One region of the Pseudovibrio sp. WM33 genome, then DNA from elsewhere that is predicted to be linked to it. Evidence: riboswitches for the same ligand, from Rfam matches in the RefSeq annotation. Region 1 holds a riboswitch; the other holds the start of a gene.
The links. Region 1 has a riboswitch for S-adenosylmethionine ahead of PsWM33_RS06730 (hypothetical protein). Riboswitches for the same ligand answer to the same signal wherever they lie in the genome.
Positions count from the first base shown of each region.

Region 2: it holds a riboswitch for S-adenosylmethionine, as region 1 does, so the genes downstream of both, PsWM33_RS21185 (O-succinylhomoserine sulfhydrylase) here and PsWM33_RS06730 (hypothetical protein) in region 1, are expected to answer to the same signal.

Region 1 covers NZ_LMCK01000025.1:30,570-33,977, forward strand. Annotated here, with positions in the region: gene PsWM33_RS06715 (group III truncated hemoglobin) at 1-362, shown strand, start outside; gene PsWM33_RS06720 (acyl-CoA thioesterase) at 422-850, shown strand; gene PsWM33_RS06725 (group III truncated hemoglobin) at 883-1,332, shown strand; gene PsWM33_RS06730 (hypothetical protein) at 1,362-1,742, opposite strand; SAM-I-IV-variant riboswitch at 1,790-1,920, opposite strand; gene PsWM33_RS06735 (PQQ-dependent sugar dehydrogenase) at 2,208-3,408, shown strand, end outside.
Region 2 covers NZ_LMCK01000124.1:1,647-5,054, reverse strand. Annotated here, with positions in the region: gene PsWM33_RS21195 (hypothetical protein) at 1-86, shown strand, start outside; gene PsWM33_RS21190 (hypothetical protein) at 497-934, shown strand; gene PsWM33_RS21185 (O-succinylhomoserine sulfhydrylase) at 1,017-2,201, opposite strand; SAM riboswitch at 2,269-2,346, opposite strand; gene PsWM33_RS21180 (2'-deoxycytidine 5'-triphosphate deaminase) at 2,470-3,408, shown strand, end outside.

The DNA.
Region 1 (3,408 bases):
ATCCTGACCTGACGCATTCTCAAGTGCGTGCTTTGGTTGCCAGACATTCAGAAAAGCTCCGCCATAATGGCGAGCTGGCATCGGTCTACCAGAATAGCATGAAGTGCGATTGGGAGGATTACGAAGCTCAGGCCGTGCGTTTCTGGTGCTCCGCTCTCATGAAAGACAGAAGCTATTCTGGCCGTCCTCTTGGCAAGTATCGCGGTGCTGCAAAGCAGGTATGCAGCGATGATATTGCCAGCTGGTTGAAATTATTCGAGAATGCAGTAGATGAATGCGTTGCTGAAACCGCTCGGGCCAACACCAAGAAATGTGCGACCCAGGTTGTTGATTGCTTCCATATGGCGATGATCCCTGCTTGAGTAGTTGAGCTTCGCCATGCATAGCATTTCGCTTGATGGATCTACGGAGCTTTAGAACTATGAATGATACAAGAGACGCTGTCGAAGAAGAGCAGCCGATTGGGGAGCTGACCACGCGCACAATGGCGATGCCGGCAGACACCAATGCTTCTGGCGATATCTTCGGCGGTTGGGTCGTCTCTCAAATGGATATTGCCGCCGGTATTGCAGCAAGCCAGTGCGCCATGGAGCGCGTTGTGACTGTTGCTATCGACAGCATGACCTTTATCCGCCCAGTTAAAGTGGGCGATGTAATGTGTGTCTACTCCAATGTGCTCCGTGTTGGCAGAACTTCTGTAACGCTTGCCATCGAGGCTTGGGCTTTGCGTCACCGCTTTGGCTATCGTGAGAAGGTTACGAATGCTCAGTTCACCTTTGTTGCTGTTGACGATAACGGCAAGCCGATTGTGATCTCTGAAGAGCAACGTGCTAAGTACAACAAAGCTTAAGCGGATCGCGGATCAGGAATAGGAAACAAGCTGTGTCATCAAAAATTCCCGTTATGTCAGCGCGTGAACGGACACCGCTTGATCCTTCCATAACACCTGCCCAGATCAATCATCTGGTTGAGAGTTTTTATGGCAAGATCCGCCAGCATGAAACGCTTGGTCCCATTTTCCTAAGGGAGATGGGGGAGGATTGGGGGCCGCATCTGCACAAGATGAAGCACTTTTGGGCATCAGTTCTGCTAAAAACTGGGTCGTACAAGGGCAAACCAGTTCCGGCTCATGCTAGAATTCAAGGTGTCACCACTGAGAACTTCCATGAGTGGATGGACCTGTTTGAAGATGAGGTCTACGGGATTTTCTCGCCAGAAGCAGCACCGCTTCTTCTGGCAACTGCACAGCGCATCGCACAGAGCCTGTGGCTTGCAATGTTCGCAGACCCGTTTGCTACGCCCCCTGCAAAATTCGGCAGCCGCGCAGCTTAAAAATCAGTTTGTATTGTAGTGCAGCTTACCTAGCTCGGGAATTTCTTTCTCGAGCGCAATGCGTTTTGCCTGAAGTACTCGCGTAATGCTTCCAGTTCTTCAGGACGACGGCGTGCAGTATCTGCAAATAGACGCTCATCAACAACCGTATGGCATCCTTCTGCCCAAAGGCGAAGCAACATAGCAAACCGGTCAGAGCGTTCGTCAGTGGTCAGCGGCGTGTTTGGCTGTCGTGTTGAGTTGGAGAGCAGCCGACTGCGCAGCCCTTTTTCCAGAATCAGACAATCCAGCAAATAGGCAGCAGTAAACTCGTCGGCAAGGTGTGCGACGGCTTCCCTCAAAGATTGAGGCACATATTCAGATACATACGATTGCCATGCAGACTGTGGCTGACCAGCAATATCAAACATTAAATCCTCCATCGGTTTCCCGAGGAGGACTGGCGCAAAATCCATTGAAACTACCGCTTGGTTGTTACGAATGATGAAGACAGCGTCCTCACTTCGAAACCACATCCCTTTTGGCGGAGACCACCTTGCCCGGTTAGGCAGGTTGGCGAGGGCGCCAGCCCTTCTCTTGATGATGCGTAGGATTTGGCACGAAAATGAGGCAATTGCAAGTGGGCACCTTTCCTTTGTTCTTTGTCCACACTTTCAAATTTACGTCATGTCGTATTCTAGCACCACAAAACGCAACTTCCGCTAAGTGAATATCTTCAATTTTTGTGGTTCTATAAACCGAATTCCCGTCATATCTGAGTATTCTCCTCAGACTTTGAATGAGCGCATAGTGGCAGCTCAAAAAGGCAGAGCATTCCAAATATTCCGATCAATTTTCTCAGTCAAATTTCTAGGCCCTTCAGGAAGGAAAAAACGATGTGCACCACAAAGCCCGTTCTCTTTGGAGTCCTGACAGGGTGCGCCTACGCCTTGCTGCTAACCACATCTCTGGCAGCAACGACCACCAAAATGGTCGATGGTGTCAAAACGGAGTTTGTGGAGCAGGTCTCTGAAGAGCAGAAAACTCTGGCTCGCAACACTGAAGTTGTGGTCATGCCCAAAGGCTTCCATATCGAACCTTACGCTGCCGTTCCTGACGCCCGCCATATGGCAGTCGCAGCTGATGGTAAAACTGTCTTTGTAGGGACGACTACGGACAGAGTCTGGGTCGTTACTCCGGATGAAGAGGGCAAGAAAGCTGCAGAAGTTCGCCAGTTCGCTCCAGATCAGTCCTTCATCATCCCTAATGGTGTGTGCTTCACAAAAGATGGCTCATTGGTCCTTGCAGAGCAAAACCGCGTTCTGAGTTTTCCGAATGCATTGGAAAACAAAGAGCAGGGCAAGCTAGCGGTGAAGGTGCTGGTCGGCAAGGGTATGCTTATCCCTCCCTCTGAAGAAAGCTACAATCACTCCTCCCGTGTGTGTGATCAGGGTCCGGATGACCGCATCTACATCTCTCTTGGCCAGCCTTACAACGTTCCGCCCAAGATGAAGCTGAAACTCTATGACAGCCTCGGCATCGGCGGCATTATCTCCATCACGGCAGATGGTATGGACCGTCAGGTCTACGCGACAGGGATCAGAAACTCTGTGGGCTTGGAGTTTCATCCAAACTCCGGCAATCTCTGGTTTACCGACAATCAGGTGGACGGCATGGGAGATGACATCCCTCCTGAAGAGCTGAACAAAGGCACCGAGCCGGGCAAGAACTACGGCTTCCCATGGTATGGCGGTGGAACGGTCCGGACCCCGCATTACATCGATGAGCCTGTTCCAAGTGGCGTTGTGAACCCGGAAGTTGAGCTGGACGCCCATGCCGCAAGTTTGGGCATGACATTCTATCAGGGCGATATGTTCCCTGAAGAATACAAGAGCGGCGTCTTCATCGCGCAGCACGGCTCATGGGACCGCTCAGTGCCAATTGGCGCACGTGTGGTGTTTGTGCCCATCAACGAGAAAGAAGAAGCTGGCGCCCCAAGTATTGTCGCAACAGGCTGGATTGATGCCAGCGGCGATTATCTGGGCCGTCCGGTAGACGTGGTCGAGCTTGGCGACGGGTCTTTGTTGATCTCCGATG
Region 2 (3,408 bases), on a different contig from region 1:
CCTCCCCGGAACTGAGGATCTGGGGTTCGGCCTCCGCATCTATGCAGGAGGCTTTTATAGAACCGCCAACAACATTGAAGAGATAAGCGGAGCACAGGGACGGTTTGAAATATCCCGTGCAGGCTGGTTTGGCGTACCTGGATTGAAGACCACATTTGTTGGACAGATCCGCTATCACAGCGACATCAACTATCCCATTGGTGCTTTTCAACTTCGCATAGGCCTTCCCATCGTCAAATATTGGAAGGGCATCACCGTCGATAACTATAACGAGCTCTCTCACATAGAACGTCGCATGACGGAACGTGTGCGACGCCCCCTCACTATTCACGATCGCACGCGTCGTATTCCCTAGAACTCCACTTAAAATGAAAGCCCTAGGCATTAAACCACTCGAAGCGTTACCCCTCCCGGTTTCAGGGCATCACAGACCCCCAGCATTAATGTTAATCTTTTCCGATAGGATACCGCTTCCAGCTCTTCCGGGGATAACCACATGAGGACTATTCCACTCACGCTCATTCCGTTCTTGCTCTACAACGCTGTGGCATTTCGGTGGTTTGAAGATCTAGAGCCGGTGCTTGATCAAGGCTACAACGTCACCCCTTGGGCTGCCATTGTATTCCAGATCCCGCTGCCATCAGGACTACTTGTTCCTCTGGATGTCGCCACCCTTCTGCTTGCAGGCACTTTGGTCCTGCTCTTCGTCGAGATCATCAAAGCCACCAGAACCAGCACACTCTCACTGGTAGATCACAGTTTGTCTCTGTTGATCCTCGTGGCTTACCTAATTGAGTTCCTCTCGGTACAAGAAGCCGCCACCCCGCTCTTCCTGCTGCTCATGACCATCACGTTTCTGGATGTCATCGCAGGTTTCATCATCACCTTGTCCGGAGCACGGCGAGACGTGGTTGTGGCAACCAGCAATAGCTAACAACAAGTCTGCAGCATTGGGCTTTAATGCATAGAGGGCACCCGGTTGGATGCCCTCACGCCAGTTGTAATGTGCAACACGCTTAAAGCGCGGCCAGTGCCTTAGCAACATCTTCCAGCAGGTCATCTGCATCTTCCAGACCAACAGAAAGACGAAGCGTCTTGTCTGTAATGCCCAGCTCCAAACGCGCATCTTCCGCAACACTCTGGTGCGTAGTCGTCGCCGGATGGGTAATCAGGCTCTTCGCATCACCAAGGTTGTTGGAAAGGCTAACAATCTCCAGCGCATTGGAGAACTTGAAGGCCGCTTCCTTACCACCCGCCAAATCAAACGCCAGCATGGTAGACCCACCCTGCATCTGCTTGGCCACGATATCCGCCTGTGGGTGATCAGCGCGGCCCGGGTAAATCAGGCGAGACACTGCAGAATGATCCGCTAGGAACTCTGCCAGCTTGCCAGCATTCGCAGTCTGACGCTCAACACGCAACGACAAAGTCTCCAGACCTTTCAGCAGAACCCAAGCGTTGAACGGGCTCATCGCAGGTCCGGTATGCTTGAACGGGTCATGGAACTCTTCCACAATCCACTTTTCATCGGAAAGCACGATACCGCCCAGACATCGGCCCTGCCCGTCAATATGCTTGGTCGCAGAGTAGATCACCACATCAGCACCCAAGGCCAGCGGGCTCTGCCAGATAGCAGTCGCAAACACGTTGTCTACAATAAGCCGTCCACCAGCTTCGTGAATAATATCCGCAACAGCTGGAATATCGATCACTTCAAGCGTCGGGTTGGTTGGGCTTTCAAGGAACGCCGCTGTGGTGTTCGGACGAACTGCAGCTTTCCATTGCTCAATGTCAGTGCCATCAATCAGCGTGGACTCCACACCATAACGTGGCAGCAGCTTTTCGATGATGTATCGGCAGGAACCGAACAGCGCCTTTGGTGCAATCACATGATCGCCAGCTTTAACGCAGGCCATAATCGCAGAGTTAACAGCCGCCATACCAGAAGCCGTGCCGCGTGCGGCCTCAGCACCTTCCAGTTCGCACATTCGTCGCTCAAACATTCCTACAGTCGGGTTTGCGTACCGGGAATAAATATAGCCCGGATTCTCGCCCAAAAAGCGTGCTTCTGCCGCTTCTGAGCTGTCGTAAACATACCCTTGTGTAAGGAAGATAGCTTCGGATGTTTCACCAAAGCTGGAGCGCGTTGTGCCTCCATGAACAAGCCGAGTTGCTGGCTTCCAGTTCTTTGCGTCTGTCATCGCTCATTCCTGCCCGAAGAGATATTGCTCTACCCCTTCATTAAAAAACCCCGGCGCGGGCCGAGGTCTATACAAGAACCCGACCCTTTAGCTACTTGTTTTACGTGGTTGCAAGCCGGTCGACCAAATCACCACGGAATAGGCAGCATTTTTACCTCGAAAATACACTAGGGTCAATCAATCAGCTTAGGTTGCAGACTTGGCGAGAGATCAAACTTACGTTAATCAGTGTCAGAACGATTTGAGTACCAGTGGGGCGGAACCAACAATGACAGGCATTCTTCCGGCAAAAGCGATTGAAGCTATGTTTGCCAGCGGTGCAATTCAAGCAGACAGAGTGCCCGACGAGGACCAGATTCAACCTGCCAGTCTTGACCTGCGCCTCGGCGTCAAAGCATGGCGTGTCCGAGCCTCCTTTCTGCCCGGCCCCGACGCGAAAGTGGAAGACAAGCTGGAAAAGCTCATCCTGCACGAGATCGACCTCTCCAAGGGCGCCGTGCTGGAAACCAACTGTGTTTACATTGTCCGCCTTCAGGAAGCGCTGGACCTCCCGGCTGAGCAATCCGCAACAGCCAATCCCAAAAGCTCCACGGGCCGCATCGATGTGTTCACCCGCGTCATCACAGACCAAGGCCGCGCATTTGACCGTGTTGAAGCCGGCTACAAAGGCCCGCTCTACGCTGAGATCTCTCCAAAGACCTTCCCGGTGCTGGTCCGCGAAGGCTCTCGCCTGTCCCAAATCCGCTTCCGCGATGGTGAAACCCTCATCAATGATGAAGACCTGACCAAAGTGCACAACCAGCACACACTGGTGTCTGGCGGCAAGGACGAAGACGCAATCAACAACGGCGTACAGGTGTCCATCGACCTGAAAGGCTCTGGCAAAGACAGCCTCATCGGCTACCGCGCCAAGCGCCATACAGGTGTGATCGACGTCGATCGCAAAGACGCACAGGACCCGGAAGACTTCTGGGAGCCGCTGTACAATCGCGGCGATGCAACGCTCATCCTCGACCCGAACGAGTTCTACATTCTGGTCTCGCAGGAAGCCGTCCACGTCCCGCCACAATACGCCGCTGAGATGGTGCCATTCGACCCACTCGTCGGCGAATTCCGCGTCCACTACGCAGGCTTCTTCGACCCCGGCTTCGGCCACTCCACCGTTGGTGGCACAGGGTCCAGAGCCGTTCTAGAAGTCCGCTCTCAC